2 regions of the Spiractinospora alimapuensis genome follow, and region 2 is predicted to be linked to the other one. Evidence: predicted binding sites of a transcription regulator. Region 2 holds the regulator's gene; the other holds the start of a gene.
What was found. The regulator LexA, encoded in region 2, represses DNA repair genes until DNA is damaged. The targets are predictions, from matches to a motif close to TCGAACANNTGTTCGA.

Region 1 (7,652 bases), 110 kb from region 2:
CGCGCGCGAGGGCGAGAACGGACTCGCTGGTGAGCATGCGTTTGATCGGCAGCTCCTGCTTACGCATGAACCGTGCGATCGCGTCCTTGCCCTGTTCGATCGCGGCCTCTCGCCGCTCCTTGGTGAACCACTGCCGGATCTTGTTACGCGCGCGCCCGCTCTTGACGAACGTCAGCCAGTCCCGGCTCGGCCCCGCCTCCGGCGACTTCGAGGTGAAGATCTCGATGGTGTCGCCGTTGCCGAGTTCGCTCTCCAGCGGTACCAGGCGCCCGTTCACCCGCGCCCCCACCGTGCGGTGTCCCACCTCGGTGTGCACGGCGTAGGCGAAGTCGATGGGAGTGGCACCCTGCGGCAGGGCGATGACGTCGCCTTGCGGTGTGAAGACGAAGACCTCCTGCACCGAGAGGTCGAACCGGAGCGACTCCAGGAACTCCCCGGGGTCAGTGGTCTCCTGCTGCCAGTCGATCAACTGGCGCAGCCACTCCATGTCCCCGGCCGGTTTGCCTCCGCCGGCCTGACGGTCCTCCTTGTACTTCCAGTGCGCCGCGATCCCGTACTCGGCGCGCCGGTGCATGGAGTGCGTGCGGATCTGCAACTCGACCGGGTTGCCCTCCGGGCCGATCACCGTCGTGTGCAGGGACTGGTACATGTTGAACTTCGGCATCGCGATGTAGTCCTTGAACCGTCCCGGTACCGGATTCCACCGCGCGTGGATCGTTCCCAACGCCGCGTAGCAGTCACGCACACTGTCCACCAGGACGCGGATCCCGACGAGGTCGTAGATCTCCTTGAACCCGACGTCGCGCGCGATCATCTTCTGGTAGATCGAGTAGTAGTGCTTCGGGCGGCCCTTCACCACGGCCTTGATCTTCGCGTCGGCCAGGTCCGACGACACCGACTCGATGACCTCCTGGAGGTACACGTCCCGCCGAGGCGCCCGCTCCGACACCAGCCGGGCGATCTCGTCGAACCGCTTGGGGTAGATCGTGGCGAAGGAGAGGTCCTCCAGCTCCCACTTGATCGTGTTCATGCCCAGGCGGTGCGCGAGCGGCGCGAAGATCTCCAGGGCCTCCCGCGCCTTCTGCTCCCGCTTGTGCTGGGGGAGGAAGCGCAGTGTCCGCATGTTGTGCAGTCGGTCGCACAGCTTGATGAGCAGCACCTTGATGTCCCGCGACATCGCGATGACCATCTTGCGGACGGTCTCGGCCTGGGTGGCCTCACCGTAGGTCACCTTGTCGAGCTTGGTGACTCCGTCGACGAGTTCCGCGATCTCGTCACCGAACTCAGATCGCAGCTCGTCCAGCGTGTACTCGGTGTCCTCCACCGTGTCGTGGAGTAGCGCGGCCGCGAGCGTCGGCTCCTGCATGCCGAGCTCGGCGAGGATCGTCGCCACCGCCAGCGGGTGGGTGATGTAGGGATCACCGCTCTTGCGCCGCTGGTCGCGGTGGTGGTAAGCGGCCACCTCGTAGGCGCGTTCGATGAGTCGGGTGTCGGCCTTGGGATGGGTGGCCCGCACCGTGTTCAGCAACGGCTCGAGCATCGGATTCATCGCGACCCCACGCTGGGCGCCCAGCCACGATCGCCTGCGCCGCGCGCCCGTGGTGTTCGCCGCGGCGACGCTCGCCGGCGTCGGCGCCGCGGGAGCCTCCGGCTCAGCCGCGGGGGTGGGCGCACTCTGGCTCGTCGACTCCGTGGTCGGCGGCGTGGCGTCGTCGGTCGCGCTGGCCGCGCTGTCCACCTCGGTGGGGTCCGGCGCGCCGTGCGCGAGGGGCATGTCAGTCGAAACCGTGTCGCGTTGCATGGACACACCTCCCGCGGCCGGGTATGCGCGGCGGGAGCCGCGCACCTGTGGAGAACACAGCGAGTGCGGACACTCATCGTGACCGCACGGCGCTGTGAGAGTACGGCCGACCGCCGCTTACCAGCTAGTTTATCGACCGCCTTCAAGGCGGCCCGGATCAGGCGACGGTCAACGCGTAGGGTTCGACGTCTGTGAGTCTTTGACGCCCGTTCAGGAAACCGAGTTCCATCAGGACCGAGAGTCCGACCACCGTTCCACCCGCGGCCCGGACCAGTCGCACCGCGGCCTCCGCGGTACCACCGGTCGCGAGGACGTCATCGACGATCAGGACTCGATCGCCGGGCGAGACGCCGTCCGCGTGCATCTCCATGGTCTCGGTTCCGTACTCGAGATCATAGGTCGCGTCGAGCGTCCGCGCGGGAAGTTTCCCGCTTTTACGGATCGGAACGAATCCCGCCCCCATCGCGTAGGCGATCGGCGCCGCGAGGATGAAGCCACGTGCCTCGATCCCCACCACCGCGTCGACCGACTCGGCGTCGTAGCGTTCCCGCACGCCGTCCACCACCGCCCGGAAGGCCGCGGGATCGGCCAGCAGGGGAGTGATGTCCTTGAACTCCACCCCCGGCTTCGGATAGTCGGGGATGGTGCGTACGCGCTTGTCGATGAGTGTGGCGAGATCCTGCGACATTCAGGGCCGGTTCGGGTTGTCGCGATCGTCGTCGCTGCCCGTGGTCGGGAAGTCGGGGTGGTCCTCGATCCCACTCGGGTCCTGCGGCGTGAGAACCTCGGCGATGCCCGCCTTGATCATGCGGATTCGGGTTCCCGGCGACACCTCGACCTCGATGTCATTGTCGTGTACGTCCACGATGGTCCCGAACATGCCACTCTTGGTCATGATCTCCTGACCGGGCAGCAGCGAGTTCTGCATCTGGTTCTCCTGCTGCCGGCGCTTCTGCTGCGGCCGGAAGAACAGGAGGTAGAACACCGCGATGATCAGAACGAACGGGAGCATCTGAACCAGGAAACTCGACCCCTCCTGGCCCTCCGCCGCGAGATACAAAAGGCCCTCAGTCACGGGGCATCCTTCCCTCGGTTAACGAATTCCGCCGAGCACCGGGCCCGGCCTTTTGCTTAACGTACCAGGGCGGGTCGGTTGTTCCTGCGCTCGACGGTCCGCCCTACGTACCCCCCGTGTCGTCAAACAGCGTAGCCGTCCCGAACACCGTGTCCTGCGGTGGGGTCAGCCCCGCGTGCGTCCACGCCGCCGCCGTCGCGACGCGTCCCCGCGGGGTGCGCGCGATGAAACCGGAACGCACCAGAAATGGCTCCGCGACCACTTCCACCGTCTCCGGCTCCTCCCCCACGGACACCGCGAGGGTCGACAGGCCGACGGGGCCGCCGGCGAACCGGCGCAGCAACGCGTCGAGCACCGCGCGGTCCAGGCGGTCGAGTCCCTGTTCGTCCACCTCGTACAGGCTGAGTGCGGCGCGGGCGTTCTCCTTGGTCAGGTCGCCGTCGCCATGCACCTCGGCGTAGTCGCGGACCCGGCGAAGCAGCCGGTTGGCGATGCGGGGCGTCCCTCGGGACCGACGCGCGACCTCCACCGCCGCGTCCTCGTCGAGGCGGACCCCGAGGAGGTCAGCGGAGCGGCGCAGGATGGCCTCGAGGTCCTTCGCTGCGTAGAAGTCCAGGTGGGCGGTGAACCCGAACCGATCCCGCAGCGGGGCGGGAAGGAGGCCCGCGCGTGTGGTGGCCCCGACCAGTGTGAAGGGGGCGAGGTCCAGGGGGATCGCGGTAGCTCCCGGACCCTTGCCGACGACGACGTCGACCCGGAAGTCCTCCATCGCGACGTAGAGCATCTCCTCGGCGGGGCGGGCCATGCGGTGGATCTCGTCCAGGAAGAGCACCTCCCCCTCGCGCAGGGTGGAGAGGATGGCGGCGAGGTCGCCGGAGCGTTCGATGGCGGGGCCGGAGGTGATACGAAGCGGCGCGCCCAACTCCTCAGCGATGATCATCGCGAGGGACGTCTTTCCCAACCCGGGGGGTCCGGACATCAGGACGTGGTCGGGGGCCCGGCCACGACGCTGCGCACTGCGCAGGACCAGGGACAGTTGGTCGCAGACGCGGTCCTGTCCGACGAACTCCTCGAGCCGTTTGGGCCGCAGCGCCCCCTCGACCTCGTTGTCCTCCAGCCCGGCCTCGGGCGAGACCAAGCCCCGGGGCTCGTCGTACTCCTCGGCGTCCGTCACTGCTCGCCCTCTCCTTCCACCACGGCCGTCACGCCCGGCTCAGCTTACGCAGCGCGGTTCGCAGCAGGGTCGCCGTGTCGGGCGCGGCGTCGTCGGCGAACTCGGTGGCCGCGGCCTTGACGGCCGTCTCGGCGTCCCGTGTCGACCATCCCAGATTGACGAGACCCTCCACGGCCTGGGCGCGGGTCGGCGGTGCCCCCGCCGAGGAGGAAGGAGCGTCCACGGCTCCGCCGCCCAGCTTGTCGCGCAGTTCGAGGCAGATCCGCTGTGCGCTCTTCTTGCCCACGCCGGGAATCCGCGTGAGAGTGGCGGTGTCCTCGCTGGCGACCGCGTCGCGCAGCGCTTGGGGAGTCAGTACGGCGAGCGCCGCCAGGGCGATCCGCGGCCCGATGCCGCTGGCGGTCTGGAGCGCCTCGAACACCGTGCGCTCCTCGCCGGTCCCGAACCCGTAGAGGGTCAGGGAATCCTCACGCACGACCAGGCTGGTGGCGACCGTCGCCGTCTCGCCGACGCGCAACTGGGCCAACGTGGCCGGCGTGCACAAGGCGGACAGCCCGACACCACCCACGTCGATCACGGCGGAGTGCGCGTCCACGGCCATGACCCGACCGGTGAGGAATGCGATCACGGAACCCTCGTCTCCTTCAGGGCTGCCGACGGGCGAGCGCCACTCGACGCTCGTAGTCACGTCGCGCCTGTTCCACGCGTGTCTGTGCGCCCCCCCGCCAGATGTGACAGATCGCCAGGGCGACGGCGTCGGCGGCGTCGGCCGGGCGGGGGGCTTCCGAGAGGCGCAGCACCCGGGCCACCATCGCCCCGATCTGCGCCTTGTCCGCGCGACCACTCCCGGTGATCGCGGCCTTGACCTCGCTGGGGGTGTGCGTGGCCACGGAAAGGTCCCGGCGGGCGGCGCAGACGATCGCGATGCCGCTGGCCTGGGCCGTACCCATGACCGAGCTGAGGTTCTGCTGCGCGAACACGCGCTCCACCGCGAGGACGTCGGGCTGGTACTCGTCGAGCCAGCGTTCGATCCCCCGCTCCACGTCCAGCAGGCGGCTGGGCAGCCCGGCCTCGGGAGAGGTTCGTACGACGCCGGCCCCGCGCAGGCTCAACGCCCGCCCGGCGACGCCCTCGACCACCCCGAGTCCGCACCGGGTGAGCCCCGGATCGACTCCCAACACACGCACCGCGCCCCCCGTGGTCTCGCTCGAACGTTCGTTCGTTGAGCCTACAGGTGCCCGGCCACAACGGCCGCCCCGACGCGAACCTCGGTACGCGGGACACCGGAAGCCTCGAGGACGCCCGTCGGGTGCGCACCGGGGTCGGATCACGTCGACGCGGGACACCGAGGACACTCCGCGCCCGACATGAGGCCGGTGGGCGCCACGCTCCACCTCTCCATCCCGCACGAGGGGCCGAGGCGGGCGACGACAGCGGGTGGTGCGCTTCGACGACACGCGGGGCCGGTGCGGCTCCCGGCCGCCGGGACCCGCGTGGCGACCGACTGGAGCGCCAGATATGGTCCGCACGTGGCGCGGGCACGGCGCGACACCGCGGAGTCGCTCCGTCGGGGAACGGTGTGTCGCGACGGCGACGGAATCCGGCACGCGGCTGACCGCCAGGGGCCTCGTACGTGAGGAACAGCGCGGGCGTCGGACGGTCCCGGTGTCCCGGTCGCCCCGATTGGTCGGCGCTCCCGGCGGCACTCCTGGCTGGTCCACCCGTGACCCTGAGGTCGCCATGTCGAGCGACGTCTTCCGGACAACAACGCTCGACCTCGCCCTCTCCCCGCGCGTCTCGCCACCGTCCACTCGGAGCTGCCCGCCGCCGCGGTCCGAGCGGTTCCAGCGAGGCCATGGGCACACGCGACGCCCCGGCTCGGTCTCCCTCAGGCGGTGCGCCGTATCAGGACCTGACGCGTTCTCACCGCTCGGACCTCGAGCCCGCGAGTCGACGGCTCAACCGGACGGGACGCGCCGCGAACGACCGTCCTTCCGATGCCCACGGCCGCCGAACCACCCGAGTCTCGATCCACCCTCGAGGGCGGACCCACTGGTTCCCCGACCCCGCCTTGAGCGCACACGTCGGGAGCTCTCAGGGCGGGGGCCGCGGTGGACGGCTTGTTGCTCTCCCGCGCCGGTCCGATGCGGCACCCGAGTGCGCAGTGCCGTCGGGGTCCTGTTGGTCGCACGCGACGTGGACCCCGGCGTCGGGGTGGGGCCCGTTCCCCAGCACCACACCGCCATTCCGGCAGACGGTGCGATGAGGTGGTCGTCCACGAACCCGCGCTAGTCGATCTTGGCCATGATCTCGTCGGAGATGTCCGCGTTGCTGAAGACGTTCTGGACGTCGTCGGCGTCCTCGAGGGCGTCGACGATGCGGATGACCTTCCGCGCGTTCTCCTCGTCGACGGGGACCTCCATGGTGGGGACGAAACTGGACTCGGCCGACTCGTAGTCGATGCCCGCGTCCTGCAGCGCGGTCCGCACGGCGACCAGGTCCGTGGGTTCGCTGATCACCTCGTACGCCTCACCGAGGTCGTTGATGTCCTCAGCCCCGGCCTCCAGCGCCGCGAGGGTGACGTCGTCCTCCGTCGTGCCCTCCTTGGGGACCACGACGACGCCCTTGCGGTTGAACAGGTAGGACACAGAGCCGGCGTCCGCCATGGAGCCGCCGTTGCGTGTGACCGCCACCCGCACGTCCGAGGCGGCTCGGTTACGGTTGTCGGTCAGGCACTCGATCAGCAGCGCCACGCCGCCCGGGGCGTAGCCCTCGTACATCACCGTCTGCCAGTCGGCGGCACCGGCCTCCTCGCCCGCCCCGCGCTTGCGCGCCCGTTCGATGTTGTCCAGCGGGACCGAGTTCTTCTTGGCCTTCTGGATCGCGTCGTACAGCGTCGGGTTGCCATCAGGGTCACCTCCACCAGTGCGGGCCGCGACCTCGACGTTCTTGATGAGCTTGGCGAAGAGCTTGCCCCGCTTCGCGTCGATCACGGCCTTTTTGTGTTTGGTGGTGGCCCACTTGGAGTGGCCGCTCATTTACGCCGATCCTTTCACCGTCTAAAGCTTCCGTCGCTCGGACGCGGGCGTCTCCGGGAGGGGCTGCGACTGGCGTCCCCGTCGCGTCGCCCGATCCTACCGGCCGACCGGGTCGGGCCCGTCGCCCCCGAACCGCGCGGCGCCTCACCGCATGGTGCCGTAACGCCTGCTCATTGGCTGTTCGGGCACGATCGGAACGCGGTGACGCGCTCCATCGTCCCGGGACCTCGCGCCGAGTCGTCTTTGGAAAGAGTAGATGCGGGGCGGGCGTGGTTCCACCGTCGCCCCCGACCGACATCCGGCGTGTGGGCCGTGGCTGGCGGCGCGTCTCTACTCGGAGCCGGGCGACGCCCGGTCCGACATGGCCGGCGGTTCGTCGTCGATCTCGAAGAATTCGGGGCTGGGGGCGCCCCCGGCCAGACGCAACCAGCGCACCAGACGCCGGGACCGCGCGTGCCGCGTCGCGGCGACAGCATCGTTATAGAACCTACGGGCGAACAGGGTGCGACGCGCCTCGGCCGCGACTTCGTCGAAGACCGCCCGGTCGTCCACCGCCACGGGACG
Region 2 (7,652 bases):
TGATCTTGCGCGGTGGTGGAATGACGCACGAGGCGACACCCCAGTGCCAGGACATCATGCCCGCGTCCCTCGACCAACACGTGCCCGACCCCGAGCTCACCCGGGACGAGTTCGCCGAACACGACTTCTGGGACAGTCTCAACTGCGACTGGCAGAGCGAGTCCGGGACCGCGGGCGCCCCCGGGTACGCCCAGGTCTTCCTGATGCGCAACGAGGGCAACGACCCTGTCGGCATCACGGAGCAGGACCTGGAGAACGAGATTCTCGATCGCACGACGAGCCCGGTCGACGGTATCGGGGACGAGGCTCACTCCTTCTACGAATCGGCCAGCCAGTGGGGGTGCGTCGCCGCTATCACCGACAACATCTACGTCGTCACCTGTTACGACGCCGCGGTGGACTTCATGGACCTGGAATCGATCGACGAGCAGGCCGCTATCGACGGTGCGACCCAGCTCAGTCGCGAGGTCGTCGGTGAGATCGAGGCCCGCGCCTAGCGCCGGCGCTGGTTTCGGTCGTCCGGCACGGTGGCCGGTTGCGGACCGTTCCGTACGCGCACCGAACCCGCCGGCGCCGTCGGTGTAGCGGGCGAGACCCGAGACGTCCCAATCCCCACCGTGACAGCCCCTTCGAACGTTGACGATCCGGTCGGTGCCCCACCGACCATGAGGAGCGAGACATGAGCCTGCCTCCGCGGGGCGGCTCCACGGAGCCGGCCCCGTCCCCAGTCGGGAGCCCCGGGCCACCTCCCGGCCAGGGGCTTCCGCCACGGCCGCGACGCGAGGCGGATCCGTCCGGGGGAGGCCGCGGCCGGGAACGGCGGAAGCGCCGTTCCACGCGGGCCCCTCGACGGCGTGGGCTCGCGGCGGTCGCCGCCGTGGGGCTGTCCATCCTGCTCGCCGCGGTGGTCGCCGTCGTCGCCGTCATCATCCTCACTGACGACGGCGGCGGGGTCGCCGACGACGCCGCGCCGCCGACCGGCGAACCCGTGGGCGAACACGGCGCGCTTCCCGAGTGCGACACCGCCGAGGGATCAGTGTTGTCCGGTCTGGTGCCCAACGCGGAGCACACCGTCGACGAGGCGGACAACGAGGACGGCTGGGAGCTAAGGGACTGCCAGTGGAGCAGTGCCTCGCTGCGCTACGGACAGACCGCCGGATTCGCCGCGGTGGTGTTCATCCGCAACAGAGACGACCCGGTCGTCGGTGTCTCCGGCGGCGACGTCGCACTGGAGGACCTGGAGGCCGACATCGCCGACCACTCCGGCACCGCTGTCGAGGGCATCGGCGACGCGGCGGCCACCTGGTACAACGTCAGCGACGAGGTGGGCTGCGTCGGTGCGGTGACCGCGAACATGTACACCGTCACCTGCCACGACGCCCAGGACGATGACGGGCGGTGGGGTGGTCTGGGCCAGGAGGACGCCATCGCCGGCGCGCGGGAGCTCGCCGAACACGTGGTCGCCCACGTCGCCGTCGGTGACTACTAGGTCGTGTTCCTTGGGCGGGCCGCGGAGCGGGTTGGCCACTCCCATCAGGACTTCTCCACCCCCACCGGGATCACGCCACATCCAACCGGTGGGGGCGCACCTCGACCCGCTCTGCCGCGGTCGACAGCACCCACCACCGATGCACGGGAACCGAAGCGGCGAGGCCGCGCGAAGGAAGAGGGCGGGGCCCAGGCCCCGCCCTCTTCCTTCGTTGACCGCTAGACCTTGCGCATCACGGTGACGACCTTGCCGAGGATGGTCGCGGCGTCGCCGTTGATCGGCTCGTAGGCGTCGTTGCGGGGCAGCAGCCACGCGTGGTCGCCGTCGTGCTTGAACACCTTGACGGTGGCCTCGTCATCCAGCAGCGCGGCGACGATGTCGCCGTTGCTGGCCTCCGGCTGTTGGCGCACCACCACGAGGTCGCCCTCGGTGATCGCCGCGTCGCGCATCGAGTCGCCGACGACGCGCAGCATGAACAGGCGCCCCTCACCCACCAGTTGCTTGGGTAGCGTGAGCACGTCCTCGATGTGTTCCTCCGCCAGGATCGGACCACCGGCGGCGATGCGTCCCACGACGGGGACGTCGGTCACGGGGCCGGGGTCGTCGGGCGCGGAGGACGCGTCGGAGCGGACCGGCGGCTGGCCGGGAATCTGGATCTCCATGGCCCGCGGACGGTTCTGGTCGCGATGCAGGTAGCCCTTGCGCTGGAGCACGTTGAGCTGGTGGGCGACGCTGGAGGGGCTGGAGAGGCCGACCGCGTCGCCGATCTCGCGAATGGACGGCGGGAAACCGCGCTGACGGACGTAGCGCAACATGAAGTTCAGGACGTTCTGTTGTCGCGCCGTCAGTTTCGGCGGCGCCTCGGCGTCTCCCGGGGACGTGGTGTCGCCGTTGGCGTCCGGCGCGCTCGCCGTGGTCGGGCGCAGCGTCGCTGTCGCCGTGCCACGCCCGTTCGAGCGTCGTGCCTTTGGCGACGGGGTCTTCTGCACTTCCGGCCTCCTCGGCGGATCGTCGGGCGGCGTAGATGGGGGAGTGTGTTCCGCGGCTACGTCACGTTACGGCTCACATTACATACCTCCCTGAGATATCTCAAACAAACGTTCGACGAGAATCCCGTTGCGTGCGGCCCCTCAACACTTCTGTGGCCGCGCGGGGCACCCGTGGAATGCGTTCTCCTGCCCTCGCCAATTCGATGGCGAACTTTTGTTCGAATTTTGTGTTATTTGACCGGCATGGTCGGCCGTCGCGTGGTGGTTCGTGGGGATGGTCCCGCCGGTCCGTGTTGTTTTACCTAGAGAACGGCGAACGCTGGATAGGCTGTCCGGCGCCCAGGGGTGGGGAGGTGAGGATGTCAGCTCGCGCGGCGCGATACGCGTCACCGCCGGCGCGCCCCGTTTCGGGTTGCGTATCTCTCGCGACGGTCGTAGGTTAACCACAACATCTTGTGCTGATCGAAGTTCACTCGACTACACCTTGTGCTCATGAGGGGTGTAGGCTCAGCCGGGCCGTGTGGCACGTGGGGAAGGGGATCGGTGTGCGCTGTCCATTCTGCCGTCACCCGGACACCCGGGTGATCGACAGCCGGTCGGCCGAGGAGGGGACGGCGATTCGGCGACGCAGAGCCTGTCCCGACTGTGACCGGCGTTTCACGACCCAGGAGACCGTGTTGCTCATGGTGTCCAAGCGGTCAGGCGTTACCGAACCGTTCTCGCGCGACAAGATCATCGCTGGGGTGCGGCGCGCATGCCAGGGGCGGTCTGTGGCCGAAGACTCCCTCGCTCTCCTGGGGCAACGGGTGGAGGACGAGATCCGCGGGCGAGGCGTCGCGGAGGTTCCCGCGCATGACATCGGTCTGGCGATCCTGTCGCCGCTGCGGGAACTGGACGAGGTGGCCTATCTCCGCTTCGCGTCGGTGTACCGAGGATTCGAGTCCATCGAGGACTTCGAGCGGGAGATCGAGGGACTGCGCGCGGAGCGGGCGTCCCAGTAGCTGGTGGTTTGAGTCCCGACGGGTGCGAGTTCGGGCGAGAGAGACGATGACACGCCCGCGGAGCGGGTCCCGCGGGTGTTGTGGGTATGGCGAGATTCAGGGGGAGTGACATGACAGAGACCGCGAGCGGCCCCACGGCGCGCAAGGGCCGGGGGAGTCAGCGCAAGGGGCTGCGGGTCCAGCGGATTCACACCACGGCAGGTGTGCACCCCTACGACGAGATCGAGTGGGAGCGCCGGGACGTCGTCATGACGAACTGGCGCGACGGCACGGTGAACTTCGAGCAGCGTGGCGTCGAGTTCCCCGTGGCCTGGACGATGAACGCCACGCAGATCGTGGCCAGTAAGTACTTCCGGGGCGCACTGGGCACCCCGGAGCGGGAGTGGAGCCTCAAGCAGCTCATCGACCGCGTCGCCGGCTCCTACACGCGCGCCGGCAGGGACAACGGCTACTTCGCGTCCGACGAGGACGCCGAGGTCTTCGACCACGAGCTCAAGTACGCCCTCGCCCACCAGCTCTTCAGCTTCAACTCCCCCGTGTGGTTCAACGTCGGGACCCAGTCCGCGCAACAGGTCTCCGCGTGCCAGCCCTACGACGCGTTGGTGAGCACCCCGGCCGGGTTGGTGCCCATCGGTGAGTTGGTGGAGAGTGACGCGGTCGGCACCAAGGTGTACGACGCCCACGGGCTCACACGCGTCCTCGCCACCAAGATGAACGGCACCAAGGAGGTCCTCCGTCTCCACACCAAGGCCGGTTACACGCTGGACGTGACCGCTGATCACTTGGTCTGGAAGTCCACCGGCCCCGGTGTGGACGCGGGAGGGTTCGTCCCCGCTGGCTCCCTCGAGCCAGGCCACACGGTCCAGTGGCACCGGCGAGATGCCTTCGGCGAGGACGAGATCACCAAGCAGGACATCGCGGAAGCCGCACTCGCCGGCTGGCTGCAGTCCGATGGATTCGTCGGACAGTACGAAGGGACGAACAGGTCACTGACGATCGAGGCCATGACCGTCAACGAGGCGGAACTGGACTGGGTCACTCGTGCGCTGGATCGGGTCTTTCCGCACGTCCACCGCAAGGAAAGTGCCGTCGAGACGCGTGACACCTCCCTGGACTGTCGACGTACCCGGCTCTACGGGAAGCCGCTCGCCGAGTTCGTCGAGCGGTGGGACCTTCGCGAGCGTGGTACGGAGATGACGCTCCCCAAGCGGCTTCTGACGGCGCCGCTGCCCGTCGTCTGCGCGTATCTACGGAGCCTGTTCCAAGCGGAGGGCTACGTCTCCCACCGAGAGCGGTCAACCCTGGTCGGCCTCGACATGATCTCCGAGGATGTGGTTCGCGGAGTGCAGCGGCTGCTGCTGCGGTTCGGGATCTTCTCCCGCGTTCGTCGCAAGCAGGACAAGCGGCCGAACCGCCACGACACGTGGTCACTGGGAATCCAGGGACTCGGCGAGCGGACGACCTTCTTCGACGAGATCGGCTTCCTCGACGAGCGCAAGTCCGCGAAGCTGGAGGAGAGTCTGGCGCGTCCTGGGCGCATCGCCGGGAATACCAAGCAGCTGGAGATCTCCGAGGTCGAGAACCTGGGACCGATGCCGGTCTACGACATTCAGACGGAGAGCGGCGAATACCTCTCCGGCAACCTCCGGGTGCACAACTGCTTCATCCTCTCCGTCGACGACACCATGGAGTCGATCCTCGACTGGTACAAGGAAGAGGGGATCATCTTCAAGGGCGGCTCCGGTGCCGGGGTCAACCTGTCGCGGATCCGCTCCAGCCGGGAGCTGCTGTCCTCCGGCGGAACCGCCTCCGGGCCGGTCTCCTTCATGCGCGGGGCCGACGCCTCCGCCGGAACCATCAAGTCGGGTGGGGCGACCCGACGTGCCGCGAAGATGGTCGTGCTCGACGTGGCCCACCCCGACGTCGAGGAGTTCATCGAGACGAAGTCCCGTGAGGAACACAAGATCCGGGCACTGCGTGACGCCGGATTCGACGTGGACCTCGGCGGGTCGGACATGTTCAGCGTCCAGTACCAGAACGCGAACAACTCAGTGCGGGTGTCCGACGCCTTCATGCGGGCCGTGGACTCCGGCGCGGACTTCGGGCTGACGTCCCGCACCACGGGCGAGGTCGTGGCCACGGTGGACGCGAAGGACCTCTTCCACAAGATGGCCAAGGCCGCCTGGGAGTGCGCGGACCCCGGGGTGCAGTACGACGACACCATCAACGACTGGCACACCACTCCGGAAAGTGGCCGCATTTCCGCCAGTAACCCGTGTTCGGAATATGTGCACCTGGACAATTCCTCGTGCAACCTGGCGTCGATCAACCTGTTGAAGTTCCTCAACGACGACAATTCGTTCGACGTCGACCGGTTCGTGAAGCTCACCGAGCTCGTGATCACCGCGATGGACATCTCCATCTGCTTCGCCGACTTCCCCACCCAGAAGATCGGCGACACCACGCGGGCGTTCCGTCAGCTCGGTATCGGGTACGCGAACCTGGGCGCGCTGCTGATGGCGACCGGCCACGCCTACGACTCCGACGGTGGTCGCGCGGTCGCGGGCGCCATCACCTCGCTGATGACGGCGGTGTCCTACCGGCGTTCGGCGGAGATGGCCGGCGCGGTGGGCCCCTACGACGGCTACGCGCAGAACGAGGACGCCCACAAGCGCGTGATGCGTAAGCACGCCGCCGCCAACGACGACCTGCGCACGGTCGGCACTATGGAACGGCCCATCTACTCCGCGGCCACCAAGGAATGGCAGAACTGCCTGAAGGTCGGGGAGAAGAACGGCTGGCGGAACGCCCAGGCGAGTTTGCTCGCCCCGACCGGGACCATCGGCTTCATGATGGACTGCGACACCACCGGAATCGAGCCGGACTTCTCGTTGGTGAAGTTCAAGAAGCTCGTCGGCGGTGGGTCGATGCAGATCGTCAACCAGGCGATCCCGCGCGCGCTGCGCAACCTCGGTTACCAGGAGGAGCAGGTCGAGGCGATCGTCGACTACGTGTCGGAGAACGGACACGTCGTGGACGCGCCGGGGCTGCGCACCGAGCACTACGAGGTGTTCGACTGCGCCATGGGCCGTCGCTACATCGAGCCCATGGGTCACGTCCGGATGATGGCGGCGGTGCAGCCGTTCCTGTCCGGCGCGATCTCCAAGACGGTGAACGTGCCGGAGGAGGCGACCGTCGCCGATTTCGAGCACATCTACTTCGAGGGCTGGCGTCTGGGACTGAAGGCCCTGGCCGTGTACCGCGACAACTGCAAGGTCGGCCAGCCTCTGTCCACCGCGAAGACGGAGACCACCGAGGAGCCCGAGCCGGCGGTCATCGAGGTGAACCGGCCGGTCCGGCGGCGCCTGCCGAAGAAGCGGCCCAGCGAGACCGTGTCCTTCAGCGTCGGCGGAGCCGAGGGCTACATCACCGCGGGCTCCTACCCCGACGGTGGGCTCGGCGAGGTCTTCATGAAGCTCGGCAAGCAGGGCTCGACCCTGGCCGGGGTCATGGACGCCTTCTCCATCGCCGTGTCCATCGCCCTGCAGTACGGGGTGCCGCTGGAGACCTACGTCGAGAAGTTCACCAACATGCGCTTCGACCCGGCGGGCATGACGGACGATCCCGACATCCGGATGGCGCAGTCGGTGGTGGACTACATCTTCCGCCGCCTCGCCCTGGACCACCTGTCCTACGAGGAGCGGGAGGCCCTCGGGGTGCTCACCGCGGAGGAGCGCGCGGCCCAGGTCGCGGGTGAGGACCCGGCACAGGTCGCGGCGCAGGTGGAGTCCTACGCCCAGTCCGCGCCGGTCGCCGAGCCCAACGCGATCGAGCAGGCCCAGCCGGCGGAGGAGTCCGCCCAGGCGGCGCACAGCACGGCCGAGGTTCTCGAGCGCACCCAGGGCCGCACGGCTGACGCACCCCTGTGCGTGACCTGCGGAACCAAGATGCGTCCCTCCGGTAGCTGCTACGTCTGCGAGGGCTGCGGCTCCACCAGCGGATGCAGCTGACGCGGAAATGCCGAGTGACCCCGGGAGCGTGTTCGGGGTGAACTGACGGGGAGTGGTGGTCGAGACAGCGGCCACCACTCCCCGCGTTTGTGCGTCATCTGAGCGCCCGTGAAGTTCGTTATCCGTCTGACGTACCCCGCCCGCGGTGGCAGGCTGGGCCCTG

Region 1: the regulator LexA is predicted to act here: its motif matches at 5,258-5,273, upstream of ruvC (crossover junction endodeoxyribonuclease RuvC).

The regions. Positions count from the first base shown of each region.
Region 1 covers NZ_CP072467.1:5,532,016-5,539,667, reverse strand. Annotated here, with positions in the region: gene J4H86_RS25730 (RelA/SpoT family protein) at 1-1,774, opposite strand, end outside; gene J4H86_RS25725 (adenine phosphoribosyltransferase) at 1,959-2,489, opposite strand; gene yajC (preprotein translocase subunit YajC) at 2,490-2,876, opposite strand; gene ruvB (Holliday junction branch migration DNA helicase RuvB) at 2,980-4,050, opposite strand; gene ruvA (Holliday junction branch migration protein RuvA) at 4,079-4,678, opposite strand; gene ruvC (crossover junction endodeoxyribonuclease RuvC) at 4,695-5,237, opposite strand; gene J4H86_RS25700 (YebC/PmpR family DNA-binding transcriptional regulator) at 6,339-7,088, opposite strand; gene J4H86_RS25695 (hypothetical protein) at 7,419-7,652, opposite strand, start outside.
Region 2 covers NZ_CP072467.1:5,423,931-5,431,582, forward strand. Annotated here, with positions in the region: gene J4H86_RS25240 (hypothetical protein) at 1-497, shown strand, start outside; gene J4H86_RS25245 (hypothetical protein) at 878-1,489, shown strand; gene lexA (transcriptional repressor LexA) at 1,708-2,415, opposite strand; gene nrdR (transcriptional regulator NrdR) at 3,024-3,479, shown strand; gene J4H86_RS25260 (vitamin B12-dependent ribonucleotide reductase) at 3,590-7,489, shown strand.